DNA from 2 places in the Exiguobacterium sp. s145 genome. Region 2 is predicted to be linked to the other one. Evidence: riboswitches for the same ligand, from Rfam matches in the RefSeq annotation. Region 2 holds a riboswitch; the other holds the start of a gene.
The links. A riboswitch is a leader RNA that binds a small molecule or an ion and turns the genes downstream of it on or off. The one in region 2 is predicted to bind S-adenosylmethionine.
Positions count from the first base shown of each region.

Region 1: linked by a shared signal. The riboswitch ahead of KNQ07_RS14340 (methionine ABC transporter ATP-binding protein) and the one ahead of KNQ07_RS08955 (methionine ABC transporter ATP-binding protein) in region 2 are both predicted to bind S-adenosylmethionine.

Region 1 is NZ_JACSMV010000025.1:2,050-17,128, forward strand. Features, by position in the region: gene KNQ07_RS14330 (MetQ/NlpA family ABC transporter substrate-binding protein) at 37-852, opposite strand; gene KNQ07_RS14335 (methionine ABC transporter permease) at 887-1,552, opposite strand; gene KNQ07_RS14340 (methionine ABC transporter ATP-binding protein) at 1,542-2,555, opposite strand; SAM riboswitch class I at 2,639-2,742, opposite strand; gene KNQ07_RS14345 (aminotransferase class I/II-fold pyridoxal phosphate-dependent enzyme) at 2,805-3,992, opposite strand; gene tnpB (IS200/IS605 family element RNA-guided endonuclease TnpB) at 4,155-5,330, opposite strand; gene KNQ07_RS14355 (alpha-glucosidase) at 5,507-7,117, shown strand; gene KNQ07_RS14360 (MBL fold metallo-hydrolase) at 7,219-7,947, opposite strand; gene KNQ07_RS14365 (SMP-30/gluconolactonase/LRE family protein) at 8,050-8,853, opposite strand; gene KNQ07_RS14370 (YceI family protein) at 8,890-9,414, opposite strand; gene KNQ07_RS14375 (metal-sensitive transcriptional regulator) at 9,563-9,826, opposite strand; gene KNQ07_RS14380 (RNA polymerase sigma factor) at 10,055-10,600, shown strand; gene KNQ07_RS14385 (anti-sigma factor) at 10,600-11,358, shown strand; gene KNQ07_RS14390 (putative bifunctional diguanylate cyclase/phosphodiesterase) at 11,554-13,596, shown strand; gene KNQ07_RS14395 (iron-sulfur cluster biosynthesis family protein) at 13,853-14,200, opposite strand; gene KNQ07_RS14400 (TspO/MBR family protein) at 14,252-14,980, opposite strand; gene KNQ07_RS14405 (DegV family protein) at 15,040-15,079, opposite strand, start outside.
Region 2 is NZ_JACSMV010000009.1:51,943-67,021, forward strand. Features, by position in the region: gene sufD (Fe-S cluster assembly protein SufD) at 1-271, opposite strand, end outside; gene sufC (Fe-S cluster assembly ATPase SufC) at 290-1,075, opposite strand; gene KNQ07_RS08940 (MDR family MFS transporter) at 1,232-2,458, opposite strand; gene KNQ07_RS08945 (MetQ/NlpA family ABC transporter substrate-binding protein) at 2,531-3,364, opposite strand; gene KNQ07_RS08950 (methionine ABC transporter permease) at 3,399-4,064, opposite strand; gene KNQ07_RS08955 (methionine ABC transporter ATP-binding protein) at 4,061-5,083, opposite strand; SAM riboswitch class I at 5,164-5,269, opposite strand; gene KNQ07_RS08960 (bifunctional cystathionine gamma-lyase/homocysteine desulfhydrase) at 5,329-6,495, opposite strand; gene KNQ07_RS08965 (PLP-dependent cysteine synthase family protein) at 6,488-7,411, opposite strand; gene KNQ07_RS08970 (S-ribosylhomocysteine lyase) at 7,408-7,872, opposite strand; gene KNQ07_RS08975 (class I SAM-dependent methyltransferase) at 7,876-8,514, opposite strand; gene KNQ07_RS08980 (thioredoxin family protein) at 9,064-9,342, opposite strand; gene gcvH (glycine cleavage system protein GcvH) at 9,444-9,827, opposite strand; gene KNQ07_RS08990 (arsenate reductase family protein) at 9,892-10,245, opposite strand; gene KNQ07_RS08995 (DinB family protein) at 10,282-10,737, opposite strand; gene KNQ07_RS09000 (acyl-CoA dehydrogenase family protein) at 10,813-12,597, opposite strand; gene KNQ07_RS09005 (acetyl-CoA C-acetyltransferase) at 12,594-13,784, opposite strand; gene KNQ07_RS09010 (3-hydroxyacyl-CoA dehydrogenase/enoyl-CoA hydratase family protein) at 13,802-15,079, opposite strand, start outside.

The DNA.
Region 1 (15,079 bases), on a different contig from region 2:
CATTTTTAGATAAACTGATATACAAAAAGAGTTATGTTAGTTTGCCCAGTCCGGTTTACTGAATCCTTTGAATGATTTTTCGATAACGTTATTAAAGTCATCCGATTTGACGACAGCCGTCAAATCTTTCGCCAGTTGTTTATCGGCATTCGATGTTTTGATGGCGACCAGATTCCGATACTGCTCATCCATTTTTTCGAGTGCTAGTGCATCCAGCAAATCAAATTTCGCGGCTAACGCAAAGTTTCCCGGAACGGCAGAGATGTCGACACTTTCGATGGCACGCGGCAGTTGGGCGGCTTCGAGCGGTTTGATGACCAGTTTCTTCGGATTCTTGACGATATCTTTTTCAGAGACCGTCAGTGGATCCGTGTCGGCTTTCAATTCAATCCAACCTTGGTCAGCGAGCAGATTCAGTGCCCGGGCCTGGTTCGTCGGATCGTTTGGTGTCGCGACTTCCGCTCCTGTCTTGACGTCATCCAGCGATTTGTAGGATTTGCTGTACAATCCCATCGGTGCCGTCGGGACAGTGATCAGTCCTTTGAGATCGAGGTTCTTTTCCTTGGCAAACGTCTTCAGGTAGATGGAGTGTTGGAACAGGTTGGCATCAATATCACCACTGCCGAGCGCGATGTTCGGTTGAATATAATCGCCGAACTCGACGATTTCGACGTCGTAGCCTTTCTTTTCAAGCCCGGGTTGAATTGCTTCTTTGACCATGTCACTGTAGGGACCGCTCGTTGCGCCGATCTTGATCGATTTATTGTCTTCTTTGGCACTGCTGTCACCGCAACCGGCAAGAATTCCGGCACCGAGTAATCCTGTTGCTAAAAAGGCATAACGTTTTTTCATCTTCATTCTCTCCCTTGAAGTTCTCTATTTGTAGTTACCGTTTATCAGCACGACGGGCCAGAACATTGCCGAGCCCTTGAATACTTTGAACAATGATGACGAGGACGACGATTGTCACAATCATGACGACATTATCGTACCGGTAATAGCCGAAGCGGATAGCCAGGTCACCGACACCGCCACCGCCGACGATACCCGCCATGGCGGAAAAACCGATCAGGCTGATCGTCGTTAAGGTGACGGCTTGAATAATGCCGGGAAGGGCTTCCGGTAAAAGGGCGCTCAGGATGATCCGCACCGGTGTCGCGCCGCATGCTTCCGCTGCTTCAATCAATCCCGGTGGAATCTCACGGAGCGATGTCTCGACGAGCCGGGCGAGAAACGGGATGGCAGCGACACTCAGACTGACGGAAGCCGCTGTCGGACCAATCGTGTTATCGAGTAATAATTGTGTCAATGGAATCAACGCGACGAGCAGGATGATGAACGGTAACGAACGGACGATATTAACGAAAAAGTCCAAGATGCTGCGAACGAAGACGTTCTGGAAAAACAATCCGCGGTCCGTGATGAACAACAAAATCCCGAGTGGAATGCCGACGATGAGAGCAAAGCCCAGTGAAATTCCGACCATTAAGGCGGTCTCACCTAACGCTTTCGCAAGCTCCGGTAACATGATTTCAATGCGTTCAAGCCACATCCTGGATCACCTCAAGCGTGTGAAGTTGTTCTTCGAGCCACGTCAAGGAACGGTTCACGTGAAGGGTCGGACCGGTCAAACTGACAATCAGCACTCCGAAAGCGACGTTCTGGATATAGTCGACCTTACCGTGGAGGATGCTGACGGAAATATCAAACTGTTTAATTGCTTCCGATAACGTACTTTCACCGGTCTTTTCACCTGTGAATTGCAGGCGGATAATTTTTCCCGGTGTCGTTCGCAAGATCCGTTCCGGTAACTCGATCTGGAGTGCCGTATCGACATAATGTTTCGTGACATCATGTGCCGGCTGACTGAACAGGTCGTATGTACGGGCGACTTCAACGACTTCACCTTGCGCCATGACGGCAACCCGGTGACAAATCTGTTTGACGACATCGATTTCATGGGTAATGAGAATGATCGTCAGGCCAAGCCGTTCATTCAAGTCTTTCAGCAGTTCGAGAATTTGCAGCGTCGTGACCGGATCAAGAGCGGACGTGGCTTCGTCACATAACAGGACGCTCGGATTATTCGCAAGGGCACGGGCAATCCCGACCCGTTGCTTTTGACCGCCGCTGAGCTGACTCGGGAAATTCGTCTCGAAGCCTTCAAGCCCTACTAGGGAGACGAGCTCTTTAATCCGTTGTGGGAAGTCAGTCCGTTTGACGCCGGCAGCCTTTAAAGCGAAGGCGATATTGTCGGCGACATTCCGGGATTGAATCAGTTGAAAGTGTTGAAAAATCATCCCGATGTTCAATCGCAGTTCGCGTAAGCTGCCTTTTGAGAGATCCGACAGATTGATACCCGATACTTTAACCGTTCCTTGTGTCGGTGTCTCCAGTCCATTGATCAGACGGAGCAGGGTGCTTTTTCCGGCACCGGATTCACCGATGATGCCAAAGATTTCACCTTGTTGAATCGTTAAATTGACGTCGCGTAATGCAAAGATTGGTGTCCGGTCACGAACGAACCGTTTGGTGATCCCTTTAAATTCAATCATCTGTCGTTTCCTCCCTATACAAAAAAATCGCTTTTTTCCAGTTAAGAGCAACCAGAAAAAAGCGACGAAGTGTAAGATTTCGTAACTTATCTCTCAGAATGAAACATTCTGTAGGATGTGGCACCGTTCCTTAAAGGTGGTTGCCGGACGTCGTTGGGCCTAATCCCTCGGTCGCTCTCGATAAGTAGATATGCTGTTGGGACTTACTGTAACGGAAATCATTCCCATTTGTCAAACGTTTTTTCAGAATTATTCCGCAACGGTCTGACGAAACAGATTCAATTGACCAATCCGTTCTGCCGCTTCGACCAATCGTTCGGCGTCGGCAATCAGACTGATCCGGACGTAACCTTCCCCGTATTCGCCGAAGAAATGTCCCGGTGTGACGGCGACATGCGCTTCGTCGAGCAGGTGATCGGTAAAGCTTTGGGACGTGTAGCCGGACGGGACCGGCAACCAGACGAAGAACGAACCGCCCGGGATCGGTCCGTCCCAACCGATTTCCTGTAACTTTCCGAACAAGGCATCACGCCGGGCTTCATACAGAGCGCTCAGTTCGCGGACACACGTCTGATCGCTTGAAAGAGCGACGGTTGCTGCCTGTTGAATCGGTGTGAAAGCACTGACGTATAAGTGTTCCTGGTACGTCTCGATACTTGCGATGACGGACGGATTCCCGATGGCGAAGGCGATTCGGAAACCGGACATGTTAAAACGTTTCGATAATGAAAACAGTTCGATTCCGACGTCTTTTGCGCCTTCCGTCTGGAGGAAACTGCGGGTCGGACCGTCGAAGCTGATTCCGCCGTAGGCGAGGTCGTGGACGACGCAAATGTCGTTCGCATCAGCGAAGGAAACCGTTTGCTCGAAGGCTTCCGCTGTTGCCGTCGCCCCGGTCGGATTGCTCGGGTAGTTGAGGAACAACATCCGGGCCCGTTCGACATCTGTCGTATCAAGTAACGTGTAGTCAGGTAAAAAGGCATTTTCCGCAAGGAGCGGCAATGTGATCGGGTAAGCTCCGGCAAGGGCGGCGCCGGATAAGTAATCCGGGTATCCGGGATCAGGAACAATGACACCTTCACCGGGATTGACGATCGTTTGCGGTAAAGCGACGATACCGGCTTTGCTGCCGAGCAAAATGGCGACTTCAGAGGCCGGATCGATGTTTACGCCAAACTCTGACTGATAAAAATCCGCGACAGCCTGTTTGAGGAAATCGTGTCCGCGAAACGGCGGGTACTGGAGGTTTGAAGCGTCATTGATCGCTTCTTTCAAGGCATCCAGAATATGTACGGGTGTCGTCTGATCCGGTGTTCCCTGACCAAGCGTGATGACGTCATGACCGGCAGCCTTGACGGCACCGATCCGCTGGGCGAGCTCGGCAAAGACCGGAGCGGGTAACCGATCAATCGCAATAGATGGGGCGAAATGTTTCATCTGTCTTCCTCCTTGTTGGGTATTGTCGTCAAGGATAACGAATTTTCAGAAAAAAGAAAAGAGTTTTTTAATAATTGCTGATAATTGTTGAACTACCTCCACCTTCGCTTCGCTTAGAGGTGGAGGATTCCTGAGTTATCCGACCTAACGGTCGAAAATTGATCAGGCTAACCCCGTCGTCCCGACGGTTGAAGAAGCTAAGATACGTTCAGCTTCTCGTTTGAGATTCAATCCTGCGTTCACATCACGATTATGGTGGATCCCACAATTCGGACATTTCCATTCTCGCAAGCCTAGATGTTTCACGTCCTTGTGTTGATGACCGCAACTCGAGCAGAGTTGACTTGATGCGAAGGTCTTTCCGACCTTCACGACGGTTTTCCCATACCAGTCCGCCTTGTATTTGAGCATGCGGAAGAACTCCGACCAACTGACGTCTGAGATGGCTTTGCTTAACTTGCGATTCTTCTGCATGTTCTTCACCTGCAAGGTCTCGATGCCGATGACGTCGTGGTTTTTGACGATCTCAGTCGATACCTTGTGCAGGAAGTCAGTGCGCTTGTTGGCAATCTTCTCGTGGATACGGGCAACCTTTCGCTTCTGCTTCTGATAGTTCCTCGCCTCGGAAAGCTTGACTTTTTTATTCAGAGCGACGCGTTGACGACTGGAGAGCTTACGCTGTTCGCGTACCAGTTTCTTCTCAAGTGTTTGGAAGTAACGATCGTTCTTGTACATCGTTCCGTCCGACAGGGTGGCGAAGTTTTTGAGTCCGACATCGACGCCGATGGACGAACTGGTTTTCGGCATTTCGTGGATTTTCTGCTCGACGAGCAGGGAAACGAAATACTTACCTGAAGCGTGGCGTCTAATCGTGGCATTTAAGATACGGCCTGTGATCTGTTTCGAATAGGCGAAACGTACCCATTTCAGCTTAGGAAGTTTGAGCTTTTTGCACACAATCGAGACTTCAGGAAGTTGAGACTTGCCCTGTATGTTGGTCTTGTACGACTGGACGGGGTTTCGCTTCGACTTGAATCGAGGGCGTTCATTCTGCTTCTTGAAGAAGCGGTCAAACGCATCGGCAAGGTATTTGACGCTCGTTTGAACAGATGTACTATCGACTTCTTTCAACCAGTCGAATTCCTGCTTCAACAAGGGAATTTCTTTGGAACAAGAGCCGTAGGACAGTCCTTTTCCAGTGGTCTTGTACGTTTCATCCCACTTCGCCAGGAAGTGGTTGAAGACGAAACGCGAACAGCCAATCGTCTTCGCGATCAGGATTTCCTGCTCTTTTGTCGGATAGATTCTGAATTTGTAGGCCTTGTGCTTCAACACCATTTTTCACCTCCTTTGAAGGGAATATACCCGAAAGACAGGCTGGCGATTCATCTCCCACTTTCACTTCGTTTAGAAGTGGGAGTATTCTCGCCTAATTTTGGGAAAAAGAACCGATGGCTTTCGTGTTTTTGATACACTGAACTAGAATACGATTGAATCACAAAGGAGATGATGGGATGAATCGGGCCTGGTGGAAAGAAGCCGTTGTCTATCAAGTGTATTGGCGCAGTTTTAAAGATTCGAACGGAGACGGGATGGGCGATTTACGCGGAGTAATTGAAAAACTCGATTACATCGCTTCCCTTGGTGTCGATGTCATCTGGTTAAATCCCTGTTATACATCACCGGATGTCGATAACGGATACGACATTTCGGATTATTACTCGATTATGCCGAAGGCGGGAACGATGTCGGATCTGGAAGAACTGATTGCGTCCGCCCATGAACGGGGACTGAAACTGATTCTTGATTTGGTCGTCAATCATACGAGTGATCAACATACGTGGTTTAAAGAATCCCGCAGCAGTCGGACAAACGAGAAAGCCGATTGGTACATTTGGCGGGACGGGGTCAAAGGAACGCCGCCGAACAATTGGCGGTCGTATTTTGCGCCGAGCCCTTGGACGTGGGATGAGACACGCCAGCAGTATTACTTCCATTCCTTTGCATCGGAGCAACCGGACTTGAACTGGGAACATCCTGCAGTCCGGCAGGCTGTGTATACGATGATGCGGTGGTGGGCCGAGAAAGGAATCGACGGCTTTAGGATGGATGTCATCAACCTGATCAAGAAACGGGCGACGTATGATGATGTCGCAGATCCTCTGAATTTATCCTACTTAGGGAACCAGCCGGGCATTCATGAATTCTTGCAGGAGATGCACCAGGAAGTACTGGCGGGAACCGATCTCTTTACCGTCGGTGAGATTCCGTTCGTCGGCCCGGAAGACGGGTTACTGTATGTCGGTGAGGAACGGAATGAGTTGCGGACGCTGTTTCACTTCGAAGTCGCGGATGACATGGAGACGATGGATTTACCGCGCTTCAAACAAATCCAGAAGCGTTGGTACGAAGCGCTTTATCCGAGCGGAGTCGCGTCACAGTTTTTGAATAACCATGACCACACCCGTCAGGTGACCCGGTTCGGAAGCGAACGGTATCGTGTCGAAAGTGCCAAGCTACTGGGCTTGATGCTGCACACGTTACCGGGCATCCCGTACATTTATCAGGGTGAAGAAATCGGCATGACCGGCATTCGTTTTTCTGATCCCGAGTCTTATCAGGACGTCGCATTTCGGAATCAATACGCCGAACGGATTGCCGCCGGCGAATCACCCGGAACCGTCCTGTCCTCGATGCAGTTGCGGGCGCGAGATAATTCACGGACACCGATGCAGTGGAATACCGGCAAAGCAGCCGGATTCACCGCAGCGACGCCATGGATGACGGTCAATCCGAACTACCGTGACATCAACGTCGAAACAGCGGAACAGGATCCGCATTCCGTGCTGGTGTTTTACCGGCAACTGATTGATTTACGGAAGACTCATCCGGTCATGGTTTACGGAGGTTATCGTGATCTGGCGATTCAGGATCCGTACCTGTATGTCTATGAACGGGTCCTGGGCGGAGTGGTTTGGCGGATCGTCTTGAACGTCCATGATGAACCGGTGACGACGACGTTTGGTTTACCGGAAGAACAGTTGATTCTGACGAATTATGAGACCGCGGACATCAATCGATTGGCACCGTACGAAGCCCGATTGTACCAATATGAGATGCCTTAACTGGCGGCGACGGTCAACAGAAAAAATCCGGACATCTTCTACTCTTCATTTCTAAATGAGGAGCAGGAAATGTCCGGATTTTTTTGAACCAGCTGATTTTTTTACGTATAGCCGTTGCGCTTTTTCGAGGATAAGAGCTGTTCGAACCGGTCGACTGCCTGGCGCATATCGAAGCTTGGTGCGACGACGAGCGGTCCGTGACCGACTGCCAGGACGTCCGGTGTCAATTCCGTCAACTGATGTGCCGATTGGAGGGCGACTTCCTTATCCCAGGTCGCAAGTGACGGGAAGGGGAACTGCCAACGCGTGTCCCCCGAAACCGCCAGACCACCTTGGGTTTGGAAGGCGTCACCGGCAATCAACGTCCGACTGCCTTCATGCCACAGGGAGATGGAACCCGGTGTGTGTCCCGGAGAAGCAATGACACTTAAACTGCCGATCTGTTGACCGCTTTCGAGCAACCGGTCCGGACGGGTTTTGATGTTTTTTGGAATGCCGCCTTTCAGCGGTGTCGTCTCGCCTTCGCGCAACGACTCATCCCCGCTGAGGAGAGCCGCATCCCGGTAACTGATCGAGACTTCGGCAAGCGGGAAAGCACTTGCTAAAAAATCAAGGGATCCGACGTGATCGGCATGTGCATGAGTCAGGATGATGGACTGTAACGGTTTGTCAAACGACTTGATGACGGAATAAATCGCTTTGGAATTCAGTGAAATCCCCGTATCAATCAGGGTGAGGCTGTCCGCTTCTTCAAATAAGTAACAGTTGACCGGGAAGAAGGACGGCGTTGTTTGCAGTTGATGAAGTCGTTCGATCGTCGAAATATGCATCCGATTACACTCCCTCGTCATAATATACACTTCTGTTTTAGTATCGCCTGTTTTAGTACAGACGTCTACAAAAAAACTCCCTCTCGTGAGGGAGCAAATGTGTTAATACGTCACTTCGAAAACGGCTCCGGCATGTTCGGAATCGTCCCCGTCTGCTGCTGTCGTGACCAGTAGACGGTCTTCGTACAGAATCGGACAAGTCGGGTTCGAAACCGGGAAATCAATCTGGGCGAGTTTTTCACCGGTTTCAAGATTCCAGCGTGTTAAGCATGATCCGGCATAATGGGCGATGAAGACATGACCTTCCGTGTCTTTGGTCATACCATCCGGGAAACCGTCTTCGTCCTCTAAGTCGATGGCCACCCGGCGGTTTGTCAACGGTTGATCCGCAGCATAGTCGAAGGCATAGACTTTTTTCGTCGGCGTATCGATGTGATAGAGTGTCTTACCGTCCTCGGACCAAACGAGTCCGTTCGAGTTCGTTAAGTTTTCGAGGAGGACATCGACGGAACCGTCATGACGCAGACGATAGAGGGAAGCGGTCTCGCCGTCCTCTTCATTGATACTTCCGGCCACATACTGACCCGATGGATCAAGTTTCCCGTCATTCATCCGGTCGGAGTCAGGAAGCGTCAATTGGGTTTCCAGTGAGAGGTGTCCTTCCTTTAAATCAAACGTTCCGAAACCATGTGCCGACGTGACACGAAGGAAATCCGGCGCATCCGTCAAAGCGATCGAGGTGATGGCACTTGGTACTTGGTACGGTTTTAAAGCCTCTGTCGTTAAATCATATGAAAAAAGAAGCTTGCCCGGAATATCGACGAAATAAAATCGTTTGGTTTTAGCGTCATAGACGGGCGACTCCCCGGTCTTACATGCAACATCAATAAAAAGTGAAACTGTCATCTGATTTCCCCCTACATCTACTATGATCTCTAATAATTACCCGTGAATGAACTCGAGGTGCAATTGGAACTTCACATCACTGCCGACCAGAACACCTCCGGCTTCGAGCGCGACGTTCCAGGTGAGATTGTAGTCTTCCCGTTTGATCTTCCCGTCGACTTCAAAACCGGAACGTGTATTACCCCAAGGATCAACACCGCTGCCTTCATACTCGACCTTAAACGTTTCTGTCCGCGTAACATCCTTAATCGTCAAATCACCGGTCACTTCATATTCGTCACCGGAGTGTTTTTTAAACGAAGTCACACGGTAAGTAATGTTCGGATACTGCTCGACATCGAAGAAATCAGCTGATTTCAAATGTGTATCGCGGTCCGCACTGCGTGTGTCTATCGTAGCGACCGGAATCGTTACGACAGCAGAAGCGTTTTCCAAATCATGTGCTTCTCCACTGACATCGAAGGTAAAGTCACGAAACTCTCCTTTAACCTTTGAAATCATCATGTGTTTGACTGAGAATGTGATGGAGCTGTGGTCCTGATCGAGTTGATACGTAGCCATATTCGGTTCCTCCTCATGTTCAAGTCACTTTTCGTCATGCCTTTTATTGTTCCTTTTTATCTCGATTCCAAAACATACAGCGGAAACAAAAATAAGTCTTGCACCGCATCCAAGCAGAGCAAGACTATCAACGATTCCAAGGAATCGATTAGCGGCTTTTTACCAGCAAGTTAACGGCTTCCTTAACCAATTCCTCCGTCTGTCCTTCGCCGGATTGTTCGGCTTCTTTGACACACTCGATCAGATTGGAGCTGACGACGACACCAATCGTCCGGTCAATGGCGGAGCGGGCAGCCGACAGTTGCGTGATGACATCACGGCAATCCTGTCCTTCTTCCATCATTCGCAAGATACCGCGAAGTTGTCCTTCGATCCGGCTGACCCGGTTCTTCATTTTACGATCGTAATCCATTCATTTTCCTCCATTCTAAGATGCAATCCGTCTGTTCGATACCTTTATGCTATGCCCATCACGGTATTGCTGTCAATCTAACCGCTTTTTTCAGCTATATTTTTCAGTGGAATAGGGAATATGGATGTGGTGGACAAAAAAATGAAATAAAGTGAAAAACTAAAACGATTTTGCGTCAGCTTGCGTATACTATATGATAAGGCTGACTGATCACCAAGGAGGAGAAGGATGCATACTCAATCCGATGAATCGCTTTATCATCAGATGCGCAGTGGAGATGAACAAGCTCTCGAAGTACTGTATGACAAGTATGAAAGACTGTTGTTCTCATTCGCTCATCGCTTTACGAACAATGATCGTTTATCAGAAGAAGTCATCCAGGAAGTCTGGATGAAGATTTGGAACGGACGGGTCGATTTTAATACCGATAAAGGAAAGTTCTCCTCTTGGATATTAACGATTACCCGCAATGCAGCGCTCGACTGTCTGAGACGCGAGAAACGCCAACCGACGATTGAAGTCGAGGAGCGGGACGGCGGATATGATGAACCGGTCGAACGGACGGTCATGCAGCGGGAAACAGCGACGGAAGTCCGCGATGCCGTCAATGAACTGAAACCCGATCAACAAGAGTTAATTGAACTCGTTTATTTTAAAGGTCTGACACAACAACAAATTTCAGATCAGCTTAATTTACCGCTTGGAACGGTGAAAACCAGAATAAGGAGTGCTATCCAGGCACTCCGGAAATTACTAGACGGGAGGGAACGTTGATGGAAGAACGTTGTCATGATTTAATCGATTACTTCAACGGAACATTATCAGCTGCCGATCGCGACGCGTTCGAGGCACACTTGGCGACTTGTGATGACTGCAAACAGGCGCTCCAAGAGATGCAAGACTTGATGCTGCCCATCGCGGAATCACTTCCGGAACGACCGATACCAACCGGCATGAAGTCAAGAATTCTCGGTGAAGTCCTTGGATCGACGAAACAAGGACAAAAACCGGTGCAAGCAGCAGTTGAAAAACCGGCTGTAGAGGAGACGCACTTGTCTGACCTCGACGCAGTACGATCGAAGAAAGAGAAAAAACGGTCTGTGCCGCTCGGATGGTTGATGAGTATCGCAGCCGCCTTGATCCTGTCACTTGGTGCCAACGCCTACTTCTTGTCGCAAGACGAGTCTTCTCCGGCGGAAGAGTTTGCGATGGACGAAGTCAAAGGAATGGGCAACTTTGAAAGTACGGCCTCAATTAAGGGGTCAAGCATGATTTTTACAAAAGATGATCAGGAATTCATGCTTGTCCAACTGAAAGATTTACCGCCGCTGAAGAAGGGTGAGTTGTATCAACTGTGGACGATTCAAGGTGATACGCCTCGTGCGAACGGGGTCATCGAACAGGACGGGGAAGCGGCAGCTGTCTTCCCGATCAAAGGAGACGGAACAATTGATGCGGTCGCCATCACAGTCGAACCTGAACCGGATTTAGAAAAACCGACCGGCGAAGTCGTGGCTTCCGTCGCGTTATAACAATCAGTGAATGAGAGATAACAGTAAGGGATGCGATATCAACAGCATCCCTTTTTTTGTTCGTTTTTCGAGTATATCCGCCTCTTTTAGAAAAAAGCACACGCATTCTAATGAAATTTCTTCAGAAGACTGAAAAAATACCGGTAAGCAGACGATACTAATAGGAATGTCAGTCAAAAAAGAGAGGCACTTATCATGAATGAATGGATCACCTTAACGAAACATTACGAAGAGACATTGGTCATCCTATCGGTCATCGTGGCCATTGTCGGATCCTATGCCTCACTTGAATTAAATCGCCGGTTGGCAAAAGCCGTATCTTTAAAGAAAAGAGCATTGTTCGTCTCCTCCTTGACGATGGGACTATCGATTTGGGGCATGCACTTCGTTGGGATGGGCGCATTTGAGCTGGCGGTACCGGTCAAATACGATTGGGTGCTGATGTTTTTGTCGATCATACCCGCCGTGACGGCTGCCTGGATTGCCTTTTATCTTTTATATTATTCAGAGTTGACGCGAAGAAAAGTCATCATCGCCGGAACGTTAATGGGGACGGGAATCGCCATGATGCATTATCTTGGTATGGTTGCGATGCAGTTCGATGGGGATGTCCGCTATGATGCGGCGTTATTCACGTTATCGATTGTGATTGCCATCACGGTCGCTTATGTCGCTCTCCTGTTGCTGTATATGACACGGCATGTCGATAAAAAACGAATTTTGATTCCCGTTGCCATCTTAATGGGGTTTGGTATTTCAACGATGCACTATGTCGGAATGCTCGGGACGACGTTTTGTGTTCCCGGTGCTTCGGGAGTGGACGTCTCAGCCAGCCCCGTCACATCAAATATCTTAAGCGACGTGGCAGTTCCAATCTTTTTAATCGTTCTGTTGATCGTCGGACTGTATATTCATCTTGAACGGCGGGCCTTACAGATGATGGCATATACGGATCATTTGACCGGATTGCACAATCGCCGTTGGCTGGATCATCATATGTCAAAAGTCGACGGACAATACAGCCGGACGAAAAAGCGGATGACGATGGCGTTGCTCGATCTGGACGGGTACAAATGGATCAATGATACATTCGGCTTTGATCAGGGAGACATCGTCATTCGGCAATTCTCGGACCGGATCAAAGCGTTACTTCAAGAAGATGAAGCTTGTATCCGTTACAATGGAACCCAATTTTTCCTGATTCAAAACATCCATCCCGATCTGCTCGAAGAGGCCTTCACGGATGTCCTGGAAGCAATCCGGCAACCGATTTTTCTCGACGGGCAGGAGATTCATTTGACTGCGACCATCGGCATCATCGTTCCGAATATTACGGATACACTGGAAATGCGGATTGGTCAAATGGAAAGCGCCCTGCGTGCAGGGAAAAATGAAGGACGGGACCGTTTTGTCATCTACGATGAACTGCTCCATTCGGATCGCCGGGAACAACAAATCGTCGGTTCCCTCCGTCGGGCCATGACGGACTTTAAAGAGTTTAATCTCGTCTATCAACCGAAAATTGCGCTGGCAACAGGCAAGGTCGAGCAGGCGGAAGTCCTGATTCGCTGGAATCATCCGAAATTCGGTTTCATTTCACCGGCGGAATTCATTCCGCTCGCTGAAAAGTACAGTCTGATCCATCGGCTGACCCAGTGGGTACTGCAGGAAACTGTTAAGCAAATGGAAGTCTGGCGGGAAGAGGATCACTTCATCCGTCAAGTCTCCGTCAACCTGTCAGCGATGCATTTCCGGTCGGAATCGCATAATTTGATGATCAAGGAAATCGTTCATCATTCGTTGAAGAACGGCGGAGAATTGCAACTTCAACTGGAAATTACGGAGACATCCGTCATGGAAAATCTGGAGCGGGCCTTATTGATGCTCGGAGAATTGAAGCAATTGAGTTTGACGATTGCGCTCGATGACTTCGGGACAGGACTGTCCTCGCTGACGCATTTAAAGCATTTACCGATTGATATCTTGAAGATTGATAAATCATTCATTGATGAAGTACCGCATGATGAGCGGGGAACGGCGATTACCGAAATGATCATCCAGTTGGCGAAGAGTCTTGGGATTGAAGTGGTGGCGGAAGGCGTCGAGACGCTTGAGCAGCATGAATTCCTGAAACGACTCGGATGTGACTATGGGCAGGGTTATTATTACAGCCGTCCGGTCAAGGTCAAGGATCTCGACCAGCAGACGATTGAACGAACTGTCCTGGATGTGGGCTGACAGCACATCCGTTCAATCCAATCCGTGTCTTTTTACGTATACTGGATAAGCACACGAGGAATATGTGTGCGATCATGGGGGACGCAATGGCTTCGTGAACGAATTCCGGGCAGGAATTTGTTCGACTTGTGCAAGATGCAGACAGAATCGCCGTACATTTCGATGGTTGCTCAGCTCTCTACTCAATCCAGTACCTGTCTGTCCATCACACTACAAAGGCAGCTTTCCACAAGGGAAGCTGCCTTTTTTTATCGTCTTACCGGTTGGCTGTCAACTGGCAGCCGGTCTGATCGGTAACGAGGACGTTCGTATTAAAGTATTGACCATCACTTTTTAGGATCAATGATTTTTTCTCGGGATTATAATCAAGCGTCATTTCCTGATCGAGAAAATGGCTCGACCACCGTTTAACGAGGACCGGTCCGACGTTTGAATCAATCGTCATATCTTCGTCCGCCGCCCCTTCGACGAGCCGGATGCTGAAGATGCCGGAGTTCCCGCAACCGCATCCTTCCGTATCATAATAAAGATGCAGTTGACCGGGAGTATCCCCGCGTAACTGGTCGATGCGTGCCAGAGCCGTTTCTGTAAATGTGATATGCATGACATTCACTCCTTTGACTTCATTATACGCCGAACCGGGCAGAAAATAACGTTAGTTGCTCACGCGCATTTGCCGGCGCATCCGGACGAGCAGGAAGACATACCCGGCAAGCAGGACGACGACGCTTCCGAGAACGACTGTGTCAACAAGCCCGTTATCTGACTGGAAGTTAATTGCAATGTAAGCCCAGACGAAGACGAGCGGGTAAATCGGATCGCGGTTAAAGAACATGAACAACAAGGCCAGGATTACACCAACACCAAGCATGATCATCGTCCAGCCGGCATCTCCGATTCCGAGCCATGAGTTGATGTTTTCGGTATCGATCGTCAAGAAGATATTGGCGATGGTCGCAACGGATACCCAGCCGAGGTAAAGCGAGAACGGCAATTTAAAGCGTAAGGCTTTTGTCTCGCGGTCGATTTTTGAGTAGATCACAATCAGTGAAACGAGAAGACCGACGATGACGACGACCGACAGCGGGAATAACTTGTATGAGAACGTAACAATCCAACCGGCATTGAACAGACAACTGATCAGGAACCACGGTCCAATTTTTTTGGCGATATCATGTTCCTTGAATTTCGGAATCGTCTGCATGATCAACCAGACGAGCAAGACAAGATAGATAAGTCCCCAAATCGAGAAAGCATAACCTGCGGGTTTGAAATAGGTCATGATCGTGTCCGAAATACGTCCTGTCTTTCCACCGTCAAGCGCATTGACGGCAATCGTAAAAATAAAACCAAGCCAGTTGAGCCAAATCCATTTGTTTTTCAATACAAAAACCTCCTTTAATCTCTAAAGGAGGTTTACCCGGATATTTGACTCTTTAGACATCAGCGTCGGCTCGTCGGATTTAAGAACGACATGCCGATG
Region 2 (15,079 bases):
GTCCGTTACGCGTGATCAGCATATGGTCACGGTTTTCACCGATCAACGATTCGATATCCGGTGTCAAACCAGTTACCGTTTCGAGATCTGCTGTACCTTCTGTGAAGTTCCAGCCACCGATTTTAATTTTTTCTACTTTTGGCAATGCGAGCGTCGGGGCAAGATCAAGTGCATCTTGACGCTTGGTAATCATCCAAGCCGGTTCCCCTAAGCGAGTCGCACGTTCTGCCACTGCCTCGCGATTTACGGCAAGATTCAGTTCTACAGTCATCATGCTTCCTCCCTCGTCTTACGCTTTTGTTTCGATTTCGACTTCTTCGATGCCGAGTTCTTTTTTAACCCAGTCATAACCTTCTGCTTCGAGACGGTGAGCAAGTTCTTTACCACCAGACATGACGATTTTTCCGCCCATCATGATGTGGATGAAATCAGGCTCGATATAGTTCAAGAGACGTTGATAGTGCGTGATGATCAAGCAGCCGAATTCAGGTGAACGCATTTCGTTCACACCTTTTGCGACAACTTTAAGCGCATCGATATCAAGACCTGAATCGATTTCGTCAAGGATGGCGATCGCTGGTTTCAGCATCGTCATTTGGAGAATTTCATTCCGTTTCTTCTCTCCGCCCGAGAAACCTTCGTTGAGGTAACGGTGTGCCATTTCGCCCGGCATTTCGAGAAGACCCATTTGCGCGTCGAGTTGACGGATGAATTTCATGAGTGAGATTTCATCGCCTTCTTCGCGGCGTGAGTTGATTGCTGAACGCAGGAAGTCTGAGTTCGTCACACCACTGATTTCGCTTGGGTATTGCATTGCAAGGAACATACCTGCTTGCGCACGTTCGTTGACTTCCATTTCGAGGACGTCTTCGCCGTCGAGTGTGACTGATCCTGATGTCACTTCATACGTCGGGTGACCCATCAATGCAGATGCGAGTGTTGATTTACCAGTCCCGTTTGGTCCCATGACCGCGTGGATTTCGCCGCCTTTGATTTCTAAGTTGACGCCTTTCAAGATTTCTTTGCCGTCGATTGCAACGTGTAAATCTTCAATCTTTAAGTGTGAAGCCTTCATGTAGAATCCCTCCATCTATTCATTTCGTGTCTGACGATTCAGTTCACGAGAGTTACTAATTTAGTATCATTCTAATCTTAATGAATCATACCACATTATTCAAGCGTCATCGCTCATGGTTTTTTCTCAAAACCGAGCCTTTTAGTGAGAATGACTTTAAAGTGAGACGACTTCCTTCTCTTCTTCCGGTTTCGTTTGACGATGAACCCGCTGTGACAGTAAGAGCAGTGGTATTCCGAGAACTGTCAAGAGGGCTAAAATACCGAAAATCGGCAGCGGACGTTCCGGTCCAAAATAAAGTAACAATTGTCCGCCGATGACCGGTCCGACCGATTGACCAATCGATGTCAAGCCCATCGCCCCGAAGTAACTTCCCCGTAATTCCGGTGTCGCAAAGCTGTCCGTTAAAATGTCCGTCATCGTAAACATCATCACTTCCCCGCATGTGAAGATGAACATCGCGCCGATCATCAGCCAGACCGTACCGGCCGTTCCCATGACGAATAATCCGACGGCAACGGTCGCAATACCGACCGTGATCGAGACGAGCGGTGATGTCTTGACACCGAACTTCATGATCGGGTACTGAACGACGAGCACGGTGATCGCGTTAATCGTAATCAACAAGGCAAACAGACTCGTTCCCCCGGACAATAAGGTCGTCGTCGTTAAAAACTGCGGCAACGTCGAGTTGAACTGACTGTATCCGAAGACACCGAAGATGATTCCGGCGAGTGCGAACGTAAAGGCGACGTCGGTCTTCAGCAGACGGACCGTTGCCCCGAACGACACCTTTTTCCCGCCGTGACTTTCCGTGATCGGATGACGCCGGAACAGGATGAAAATCGCGACGCCGTAGCCGAAGTAAACGAACGCCGTAATATAGAAGGTAACCGCCGTATTGCCGGCACTGAGCAACAAGGCGATCCCCGGTCCGATCGCAGCTGCAATATTGATGCAGGTGTAACGGATGTTAAAGACGAACAGCCGGTTCTTTTCATCGGTCGTATCACTGATCAACGCCCGGGCGGACGGTTCGAAGATGGACCGGAAAATACCGTTTAAGGCACTCAGGATGAAGAATGCCCAAAAGGTCTCGACCTGGGCCAGTCCGATAAAGACAAGCACAAAACCAAACGTTCCGCTGAGCATCATCGTCCGGCGGCCGTAGCGGTCGGATAATGTCCCGCCGACGAAACTCATGACCAGACTGGCGATGGCCGAGATACTGAGGATCCAGCCGACATCAACCGGACTGAATTTCAGGACGACCGATAAGTAAATCGCAAAAAATGGCATCGTGATGAAGGTTCCGAGCCGGGCGAAAAACGTCCCGAGTAACACGCCGACTGTCAGTGGATGAAGCTGTTTCAAACGTTGCATGGAAATCCCCCTTTCGCACAAAAAAATAATGCATTCTTCCATTATATAGGAAGAATGCATTCATCGAGCAGATTATTTACTGACCGGTACGACCGCACCTTTGTATTCTTTTGTGATCCAGTCCTGGTTCTTTTTCTCGTGGAGAATATCGAGCAATGTTGTGACGCGTTTGTCTTTTTCATCGCCGTCACGCGTGACGATGATGTTGACGTACGGTGAAGACTCATCTTCCAGTGCAATCGTATCTTTCAACGGGTTCAACCCGTTGTCAATCGCATAGTTCGTGTTGATGAGGACCGCGTCGCCTTCGTTGTTTTTGTAAGCTTGCGGTAAGAGTGACGCTTCGATGTTTGTTTTGAACTTGATGTTTTTCGGGTTTTCCGCGATGTCTTTGAGCTGTGCATCGGTTGTTTTACCGTCTTTCAACTTGATCAGTCCTTCGTTTTGAAGGAACGTCAAGACACGTCCGCGTTCAGCGACGTTTGAGCTCGTTAAGATCGTTGCACCTTTTGGCAATTCATCCAAAGACTTGTATTTTTTAGAGTAAACACCAAGCGGTTCGACGTGAACGCCGCCGGCACTCGCGAATTTATAGTCTTTGTTTTCTTTTTCCTGTTGCTCCAGGTACGGCACGTGTTGGAAATAGTTCGCATCGATTTCTTTTTCAGCGAGTGCTTTGTTCGGCAGGACGTAATCCTGGAACTTTTTGATTTCGAGTTTATAGCCTTTTGCTTCATATTCTTTTTGGACGTGCTCGAGAATTTCAGCGTGGGGAACGTTTGACGCTCCGATGACGAGTGTTTTTGAATCGCCACCGCCTGATGAAGATTCTTCTCCACATGCTGCAAGACTGACTGCTAAGACCGATACGGCTGCTGTGCCGACGAATTTTTTCCAAAGTTTCATGAATGATTCCTCCCAAGGTTAAATAAGATAGGTGTTACCGTTTATCGATGGCTTTGACGAGCAGGTCACCGATAATTTGAATGATGAAGACGATGACAAGAATCAACAGTGTCGCGATGACCGTGATGTTATTTTGTGAACGCTGGAATCCTTCGATGAAGGCCATGTCCCCTAGTCCACCACCACCGGCTAACCCGGCCATTGCCGTGTAACCGACGAGTGCGACAAGCGTAACGGTGATTCCTGAGACGATTGCCGGCAAGGCTTCCGGAATCAGGACTTTATAGATGATTTGAAACTTCGTTGCTCCCATCGATTCAGCCGCCTCAATGACACCCTTATCGACTTCACGAAGCGCCAGTTCGACCATCCGGCCGTAAAACGGTGCTGCACCTAGAATTAACGCAGGTAGCGCAGCCGTTGGTCCTAAGAATGATCCAACGATGATTTTCGTGATCGGGATCAACAGGATCAATAGAATGATAAACGGGATCGAACGGAAGATATTGACTAAAAAGCTGAGCACGGAATACAGTGTCCGGTTTTTAAACAATAATTCTTCGTTCGTCGCATATAACAACAGACCGATTGCCAGTCCAAGGACAAACGTTGCAAGTCCCGCAACGGCCGTCATATAGATCGTACTGCCTGTTGCTTCCCAGACCATATCCCAATCTACATCTGCAAAAAATGTACTCATCGGTGATCCACCTCCACTTCAACGTCACTCGCTTGAAGTTTGGCGATGACCACTTGTGCTTCCTCTTCCGAACCGAGCAACTGAATGAACAGCGTTCCGAGTGCCCCGTCCTGCATCTGTCCGACGTTTCCGCCGATGATATTGAATAATAAGTTCGAGTCTTTCATGACTTCGGCCAGGATCGGACTTTCCGCCGTCGAACCGACGAACGTCAGCTGGACGATTTTTCCGGTCGGATAGCGCTCGCGTAATTTCGCAAACGTCAATTCGTTTTCAGATGGTGACGTCAATTGTTTGACGAATTCTTTTGTCATCGCCTGTTTCGGGTGACGGAACACTTCTGCGACCGGTCCCTGTTCGACGATTTTCCCGGCTTCCATGACGGCGACCCGGTGACAGATTTTCTGAATGACATGCATCTCGTGTGTGATCAAGACGATGGTCAGTTTTAATTTTTTGTTGATGTCGACCAACAACTCGAGGATCGAGTCGGTCGTTTTTGGATCCAGCGCACTTGTCGCTTCGTCACAGAGTAAGACGTCCGGATTGGATGCCAGTGCCCGGGCAATCCCGACCCGTTGTTTTTGTCCACCTGACAGTTGCGACGGATAAGCGCCTTCACGTCCGTCGAGTCCGACGAGCTGAATCAGTTCGGCAACCCGTTCTTTACGACGGGCTTTCGGATAACCGCCGAGCTCAAGCGGGAACATGATGTTTTCTTCGACTGTCCGTGACCAAAGCAGATTAAAGTGTTGGAACACCATTGAGACGTTTTTACGGACGCCCCGTAATTCTTTTGGTTTGAGCGCCGTCATTTCGACACCGTCGATTTGAATCGAGCCGCTCGTCGGTGCCTCAAGCATGTTCAGCAAACGAATCAGTGTTGATTTCCCTGCCCCTGAATAACCGATTATTCCAAAAATTTCACCGCGCTCGATTGACAAGTCGACATTGACGACGGCTTCAACCGATCCGCGCTTCGAGCGATAAATCTTTCCTACATCCTGTAAGCGAATCAATACGGTCCCTCCTAAACATAAAAAAAGTGCGCACGTTTTAGAGCAAACGCGCGCACTTTTTCAGTACACAAAACCATTTGCTCTCATCTTGCAGACAATCGTCTGCTGGAATTAGCACCACTTCGGAATAAATTCCGCGGTTGCCGGGTTTCATCGGGCCAGTCCCTCCACCACTCTCGATAAGAGTTATCGGTATTTAGTTATTTTTAATATAATCTGAATATTAGCAGGGGTTATTTTGCTTGTCAAACAGTTTTTTCTGAAACCGGTTGAAGCAGACTGAAAGCACGTGCCAAATCTTCTTTCAAGTCTTCCGCGTCCTCAAGACCGACCGAGATCCGAACGAGACCATCTGTAATTCCGAGTTCTGCGCGACGCTCTGCTGGAATCGACGCATGCGTCATCCGTGCCGGAACGGAAATCAAACTCTCGACCGCTCCAAGACTTTCAGCCAATGTGAAGAAATGTGTCGCTTCGACGAGTTTCTCCGCATTTTCTGCTGAACCGACATCAAAACTGATCATTCCGCCGAAACCGGTCGCCTGTTTCTGTTGTGTCGCGTGACCCGGATGTGATGCCAGTCCCGGATAGAAGATGTTTGAAACGACGTCCTGTTCCTGTAAGAACTGAACGAGATCGTGTGATGTTTCTTCGATTGCATCCATCCGGATACCAAGCGTCCGTAATCCACGGACGAGCAGGAAGCTGTCCTGCGGTCCAAGAATACCGCCGGTCGAGTTCTGGATGAAGTGAAGATCTTCTCCGAGCTCGTCGCTGTTGACAACGACAAGTCCGGCGACGACGTCCGAATGACCGCCGATGTATTTTGTCGCGCTGTGCAGCACGATATCTGCGCCGAGAGCGAGTGGTTGTTGCAAGTAAGGTGTCGCGAATGTGTTATCGACGACGAGTTTCAAGTTGTTGCGTTTCGCGATCTCAGCAACTGCTGCGATATCTGTAACTTTCAACAACGGGTTCGTCGGTGTTTCGACATACAGCATCTTCGTGTTGTCTTGCACCGCAGCTTCCGTCGCCGCGAGATCCGTCGTATCGACGAACGTCACTTGGATGTTGAACTTCGGTAAGACACGCTGCATCAAACGGAATGTCCCGCCGTAGACGTCATCTGTCATGACGATGTGGTCGCCTGATTCGAGCAGGTTGAACACCGCGTGAATCGCTGCCATCCCTGATCCGAAGGCAAAACCGCGTGCACCGCCTTCAAGATCGGCAATCAGACGTTCGATGCTCGTCCGTGTCGGGTTCGCTGTCCGGGAATACTCATATCCTTCTTTTAACTGACCAATTTTTTCCTGTTTGTAGGTACTTGTCTGATAAATCGGGGGTGTAACGGCACCTGTTGCTCGATCGACGCCTGTTCCTCCATGAATCAATGCTGTCTTTTTACGCATGTGTCTCGTCCACCTTTTCAAAGATTTGTTGGCTTAAATACCGTTCGGCACTGTCCGCAAAGACGGTGACGATGGTACTGCCGGGAAAACGATGTGCCAGATCAAGTGCTGCAACGAGTGCCGCGCCGGCCGAACTGCCGACGAGCAATCCTTCACGGGCCGCCAGTTCATGGACTTTCGTAAAAGCGTCATGATCGGAAATCGTATGAATTTCATCCACTAAGTCACGGGAAACGAGACTTGGCCATTTGGCCGTCCCGATGCCTTCCGTCTTATGCGGTCCGGCTGGTCCCCCGTTGAGGACCGATCCTTCCGGTTCAACGATTGCACCTTTTGTCCCGAGACGTTCTTTTAAATACGCCGCTGTTCCGGCAAACGTTCCACCTGAACCGCATCCAGCAACGAACCAATCAATCTGATCCAGCTCCGCCATCAGCTCAGGACCAAGTGTCCGCTGATACGTAACCGGATTTTCTTCGTTTTCGAATTGAAGCGGGACATAGCTGTTCGGAATCGTTTGTCCCAGTTCTTTTGCTTTATCAATTGCGCCTTGCATATCGAGTTCAGTTGGTGTGTTGACGACAGTCGCGCCGAGTGCTCGCATCAACGTCTGTTTCTCCTGGCTGAACTTTTCCGGAACGACACAGATGACTTGAAGGTCATATTTTTTAGCGGCGAGCGCCAAACCGATGCCGGTGTTGCCGGCAGTCGGTTCGATGATCGTTCCGCCTCGTGTCACATATCCCTGTTCGATCGCGGCATCAACGAGTTGAATGCCCAGGCGGTCTTTGACGCTGCCCCCAGGGTTCATCCATTCGAGCTTCGCCAAAATCCGCGTACCAGCAGGCAAATCGAATGAAGTAATCTCGTAGAGCGGCGTATTTCCGACGAGGTCGCGGACTGATTTCGCGATCATCCGAAGACGATGTCCCATTCATCACGACCGGCAAGCATTTTCTCGGCATAGTGCTTCGCTCCTTTAAGGTCGTGGGCGCTTGCAAATCCGCATTGGACTTCGTTTTGCGCTGGAATTTCTTCTGCTGCTAAGACGTCTTTTAATGTTTTCTCAACGAGTTCGCTCATTTTTTCGACCGAATCGAAGTTCATCATCGCCATGTAGAAACCTGTTTGGCATCCCATCGGCGACACATCGATGACGTCATCCGAGTAATTGCGGATATTTTCAGCGAGTAAGTGCTCGAGTGTGTGCATCGCACGCATCGGCATTTGTTCCACGTTCGGTTGTGTGAAGCGGATGTCGTATTTGACGACTTGATCGACTTTACCGTCTTTGTAACCGGCGACGCGGATATAAGGTGCTTTGACTTTCGTATGGTCCAGGTTAAAGCTTTCTACGTTCATTTTTTTGAGTGTCATGATTTATTCCCCCATTTTCTCGGCTTCTACGAGCCAGACGAAGTGATTGTATTGTGTAAATGAAACATCGAATCCGCGCGATGCAAAAATCTGTTCCATCACCGGAATCAGTGGATAAAACTCGCGTTCCAAATCTTCTGCGAGTCCGTTAAACCCTTGGGCTTTCGCTTCAGCGATTGTCTGCAAACGCGCTTCTTCCGACACGAACATCGTATCGGCATAGACGATTTTTCCGTCATGCGGCAAAATCTTCGCCATCAAATCAACGGCTTCTCCCTTTTCCTCATCCGTCAGATGATGAAACGCATAGGTCGAAACAAAGCTTTTCGCATGGTCCGCCGTAAACGACAGGAAGTGTCCGTCCTGCACCGGAAGTTCCGGAATCTTGTTGATGAGAATATCCCGCATCTCTGGACTCGGTTCAACGGCAAGAACATGATCATGTCGCTCCAGCAACCGCTGTGTCAGGTTGCCGGTTCCGGCCCCGAACTCAACGACCGGTGAGACAGCTTTCGTTGCGACGGTATCCAATATTTCTTCATAACGACGAAAGACTTCTTTGTACTCCGGATCATGCCCCGTTACTGTGTCGTCGTATGTTGACGCCCACTCTGTAAAAACATCCATAAAACGTACTGTCATGCCTGTTCGTCCTCCGTATCTCTCTTTTAATTCCGACTAATCGGATATGAATTAAAGTAATTTACCTTAATCGCATTGTAGCAGGGAGATTTCCGAATGGCAAGACGACTGCTTTAAATTTTTTGGAAAACAAAAAAAAGGCGTTGCCGGAGAACCGGCAACACGAATAATGTGGTTAGAAATGCCACGAAGGAAAACCCAGCTCTGACACGAACTTCTTCGTTCGTCGTATCAGAGGACGGCGCCTTTTCGACATATCAGTTGAACTGGACTCCCATGACAGATCTCCTGCTCGAATCCCGAATTGTTTCCTTGCGCCGCTTCGTCTTTGGGGGACGACTTAAGGGGAGACAACCAAACAATGGAGGATTTTTTTGAACGGTTCTGGAATGAAAAGCAACAGCCAACTCATATCTCTGCCAGACTTCCTATAAAAGCATTTCTAGAAGTTGATATGAATATACCATTCATAATTTAGCATTGTCAATGAATTATTGTAAATATTCCGACAATTTAGCGTAAAGAGAAATCTCGGATGGATTTCCCTTCTTACTCAGCACAAAATGTAAAGACATTTTGAACCGATTGAAACGCATAAAGCCTTGACACGACTTGATTATCCTCGATTTTCAATAAGGCCGGCACACTCATGACCTGCGCCTGCTCTAAAAATTCCGGAATAAAGTTTCCGTTTGCCTGCATGATCCATTCTTCGTCTTTTGTCGCTTCGACGACCGCAAGCATACGGCTGGCGATGGCGCACGTCCCACACATCGGTGCATAGACATACAAAAAACCGTTTTCCGGGACCTGTGTGACTTCTTTCATCCGTTCCATTCCCCCTCTGTTTTGTCTTATCTTGTGCCAGTATACAGAAAAAAAGACGACGAGGAAACGATAGCGTTTCCTTGCCGCCTTTTCGGTAAGTATTACTCGTTGATCATCGATTTGTAAGCAGCTGCATCCATCAACGCTTCTACTTGGGCATCATCTTCGATCTCGATATCGACCATCCATGCACCTTCGAATGGTGATTCGTTGACGAGTTCCGGGGAATCAGAAAGTGACTCATTGATGGCAACGACTTTTCCTGAAATCGGTGCGTACAATTCAGATACCGTTTTGACCGATTCAACTGAACCAAACGGCTCGTTGGCAGAAATCGTATCGCCGACTTCCGGTAATTCCACGAAGACGATATCGCCAAGTTCGTGTTGCGCGAAATCCGTAATCCCGATTCGTGCCTTGTTTCCTGTTACTTCGACCCATTCATGCTCTTCCGAATAACGTAGATTGTCTTTGACTTGACTCATTTGCGATTCCCCCTGTGATCTATAGTGGACTAACGCCTTCAGTATACCAAATGAACTAGCCTTCTTAATACCATTTTCCTTGATAGAGTTCTTCTTTGAAACCGATGGTCACGTCTTGCCCGTCCGTGACGATCGGACGCTTCAGCAACATCCCGTCACTTGCGAGCAATTCGTATTGCTCCTGTTCGGAAAGTTCCGGTAAACGGTCCTTGATCCCTTGCGACCGGTACGACTGGCCACTCGTGTTAAAAAACTTCTTTAGCGGTTCGCCGCTCTTTTGATGCAGTTCCCGAATTGTTTCGGCACTCGGTGTCTCGTCGACGATATGCTTGTAGTCGACTTCGACCCCGTTCGTTTCCAGTGCTTTTTTTGCTTTGACACACGTACTGCATTTTGGATAACCGTACATTGTTACCATTTTCTCATCACCTCTGACTTCAGATTAGCAGATGCATCAGTTGCGTTTCAAGCGCGCCAATGCCGCATCGATTTGATCTTGATGGTGGTGGTCATGAGCGATGAAGGATTCGACGAACGCTTTCGGCTGAAAGGTCCCTCCATACGTCCGCTCATATTGTTCGTCCGTCAGCCGGTCGAGGAGTGTGACCAGTTCCCGGCGGACACCGATGGCTTTTTTCAATAAGGCGAGAGCATCGATATGATGGGCATATTCGACCGCCAGGCGGTTGAACTCATCATAGTCGGTTTGAACAAGCGTCAATCGTTCATCCGGTAACTTCGAGACGGCATGATCGAGATAATACCGGTCCCACAGAAACAGATGACTGACACATTCCTGAACGGTCCATTTATCGACGGCAAGCGGTAATTCCCATTCTTCCCCGGAAAGCCGTTCGAGTGATTTGTAATAGTCGATGGCAAACTGGAGTTCTGTCAATTCGTGTCGCATGTTTGCTACCTCCTTCAATGAAAAAATTCGCCCTTACAGAGATTTTCCCTGCAAAGGCGAATCAGTAAACCTGACTTAGACCGTATATTTATTTGATTCGATCAAACGTTTCGCAATCTGGCGTTTCGTTCCGATCGAATTAATCGGTTGGTATCGGCTGAACTTTTTCAATGCCGACAGCAGCATCCGGAGTTCATCTCCGCTTGCAGCAGCATAAAGCGTTTCTTTCGCGTCACGCTCGACGCCTTCGAACGCTTGTTGTGCGAAGACTTCCGTATAACGGATTTTCAATTCGTTTTTCTCGACGCCTTTCGTGGCAATCGCTTTTTCCGTCCGGACGATTGCTGACTCAAGCGCATAAATCGCACTCATGATGTCGGCTGTGTTCGCAAGGATTTCCTGCTCGCCTTGGAGCTTGTCCTGATATTTCTGGACCGCTGTTCCGGCCGTCAACAGGAAGATTTTTTTCATCATCGCGAGCAGATGACGTTCACGGTCAAGCGGCTCCGATCCGACTTCCGTCGGCATGAAGCTCATCACTTCATTTTGCAGACGTTGTGCTTCTGCGAGCAGCGGCAAGTCGCCTTTCATCGCTTTCTTCAGCAATGTGCCCGGTACAAGCAGACGGTTGATTTCGTTTGTTCCTTCAAAGATTCGGTTGATTCGCGAATCACGGTACATGTTCTCGACTTCGTATTCGGCCATGAAGCCGTAACCGCCGTGAATCTGGACTGCTTCATCGATGACGTAATCAAATGTCTCGGATGCAAAGACTTTATTCATCGAGCATTCGATGGCGTATTCGGCGATTGCATCCGCAATTTTCTTGCCGTCTTTGCTTTCTTCGTCCGACAACTGATCGAGGCTGTCCTGGAACAGACCGCCTGTCCGGTAAACCGAACTTTCCATCGCATACGTCTGCGCTGCCATCGTTGCCAGTTTTTCCTGGATCAACGGGAACGAACTGATTGGTGTCTTGAACTGCTTGCGTTCGTTCGAATACTGGACGGCGAGATCAATCGCCCGTTTTGATGATCCGACCGCACCGACCGCAAGTTTGTAACGACCGACGTTGAGGATATTGAAGGCGATGACGTGACCACGGCCGATTTCTCCGAGGACGTTATCAACAGGTACTTCCGCGTCTTCAAGAATCAATGTCCGCGTCGACGATCCTTTGATTCCCATCTTCTGTTCTTCGAGTCCTGTCGAGACACCCGGATACGAACCTTCGACGAGGAAAGCCGTGAATTTGTCACCGTCGATTTTCGCGTAGACGACAAACAGACTGGCGAAACCGGCATTCGTGATCCATTGTTTTTCTCCGTTTAGGATGTAGTGCGTGCCGGCTTCATTCAAGACTGCCGTTGTCTTCGCACCGAGGGCATCCGACCCTGAGCCCGGTTCTGTCAACGCGTAAGACGCAATCCATTCACCAGACGACAGTTTCGGCAGGTACTTATGCTTTTGTTCTTCGTTCCCGAAGAAGACGATCGGCAACGAACCGATCCCGACGTGAGCACCATAACTGAGGGCAAACGAGCGACCGCGGGCAAACTTCTCCGTGATGATCGAAGACGAAATTTTATCCATCTGATAGCCGCCGTATGCTTCCGGGACATCAGCACCGAGCAAACCGAGCTCGCCTGCTTCGCGCAGGAGACCGACCGACAATTCGAACTCATGTTTTTCGATCCGGTCGAGGACTGGAACGACACGGTCTTCGACGAATTTCGCCGTCATGTCACCAACCATTTTGTGTTCTTCTGAAAAATCTTCCGGTGTAAAGAGACGATCCGCCTGCAACTCATCCAGTACAAAACTTCCACCTTTAATCAATTCGTTTGTCGTTTGGCTCATTGTCCTGTTCCTCCTTCAACTAGTTCGAATACACCGGCTGCACCCATGCCGCCGCCGATACACATCGAGACGACACCATATTGGACGTTCCGTCGTTTCATTTCATGCAAGAGTGTTAATGTCAGTTTCGTTCCGGTACACCCGAGCGGATGACCAAGCGCAATCGCGCCGCCGTTGACGTTGACGATATCTTCGTTCAGACCGAGTTCCCGGATGACACCGAGCGATTGGGACGCGAAGGCTTCGTTCAATTCGATTAATCCGACGTCTTCGAGCGTGATGCCGGCGAGTTCAAGTGCCTTTGGAATCGCGACGACCGGTCCGATTCCCATGACTTCCGGACGAACACCGCCGACGGCAAACGATTTGAATTTCCCGAGAATCGGCAGGCCCTGGCGTTCTGCTTCTTCGCGCTCCATGATCAAGACGGCGGCTGCACCGTCTGATGTCTGAGACGAGTTCCCCGCTGTGACACTGCCGCCGAGGCGGAAGGCCGGACGGAGCTTGGCGAGACCTTCCGGTGATGAATCGGCGCGTACACCTTCGTCATGTTCGACGACCCACGTCTTTTCTTCAATCTTCAACTCATCATTGACGAACTGTTCCGTGACCGTCACCGGCACGATTTCATCGGCGAATTTGCCGGACGCAATTGCAGCGGCTGCTTTTTGATGGCTTTTCAGTGCAAAGGCATCTTGATCTTCGCGTGAGACTTGATAGGTCGAAGCGACTTGTTCTGCCGTATGTCCCATGCTCATATAATATTCCGGTTCTGTTTCGACGATTGACGGATTCGGTCGAACGACGTGCCCCGGCATCGGCACCTGGCTCATGGATTCGAGTCCGCCGGCGATGACGGCCGTTGCTTGACCCGTCATGATTTTCATCGAGGCATCGGCAATCGACTGTAAGCCACTTGAGCAATACCGGTTGATCGTGATTGCCGGTACTTCGTGCGACAGTCCCCCGAGGACCGACGCGTAACGGGCGATGTTCATCCCCTGCTCCGCTTCCGGTAAAGCACATCCGAGAATGACATCATCGATTGCTCCCGTGTAGTTCGCGCGTTTCAACGTTTCCTTGATGGCGATGCCTGCGAGTTCATCAGAACGCATTGATTTAAATGATCCTTTTTTTGCTTTGCCGACCGGTGTTCGTGCACCGGCGACGATTACTGCTTCCTTCATTCGAATCCCCCCAGTCATCAGTTACGAAGCGGCTTGCCTTTGACAAGCATATGTTGCATCCGTTGTTGTGTTTTCAGTTCACCGATCAAGCTCAAGAAGGCTTCCCGTTCGATATCGAGCATGTACTGCTCATCGACGTGTGTGCCAAACGAGACGTTCCCACCGGCAATGACGTGTGCGAGTTTGCTGGCAATTTTTAAATCGTGTTCCGAGATATAACCGCCGTAGAACATTTCACGGGTCGCGAGTTCAAGCGTCGCTTTCCCGGCGCGGCCGACGACCGGAATCTTCGCGTGGGCCGGTGCCGTATAACCGGTCCGGTCGAGCTCAAGGACCAGTTGTTTTGCATCAAACGTCAGGTGGTCACGATTCATCGAAATCTGATCGACGGTCCGGACATAACCGAGGTCCCGTGCCTCGAAAGCCGATTTCGAGACTTTCGCCATCGCGACGTTCTCAAACGTCTTCTGCGCGGCTTTTTCGATGTTGACGAGTCCGTCCGGTGTATTCTCAAGCAGACGACGATACGTGTTGACGTTCCCGCCGCCTCCCGGAATCAGACCAACACCGACTTCGACGAGTCCCATATACGTTTCAAGACCGGCCTGCAAACGGGCTGCCGGAAGTGAAATTTCCGTTCCGCCGCCGAGTGTCATCCCTTGTGGGGCAACGACGATCGGACGCGACGCGTAACGGATTTTTTGAATCGACTGCTGGAACTTGTTGATGATCCAGTCGAGTTCGAACCAGTTCTCATCTTCCGCTTCCATCAGCATCATCGCCAGGTTCGCCCCGACACAGAAGTTTTTGCCGTCGTTGGCGATGACAAGACCCCGGTGATTTTTTTCAACAAGATCAATCGACTGTTCGATCATCTGCATGATGTCGACGCCGATTGCGTTACTCTTCGACGTGAATTCAAGGACTGCGACATCATCTCCGAGATCAAGCAGACGGGCACCGTTGTTTTCAAGCAAGACGCCGTTTGATTTGCGGACGTCGCGTAAGCGGATTTCTTTCGGATTGACGGCACTGCCGACGTATTTTTGCGTCTTGGCATCGTAAAACTCGCCGTCTTCGTTATAGAAGCTCGTGACGCCGGCTGCCAGCATTTCATCGACCCAGGCCGGGACGTCATAGCCGTCCTGTTTCATCTTCGCGACCGTCTTCTCGACACCGAGTGCATCCCATGTCTCGAACGGTCCCATCTTCCAGCCGAAGCCCCATTTCATCGCTTCGTCAATCGCTTTGATGTCGTCTGCAATCTTGTGTGTCAATTGCGCCGAGTAGAGCAA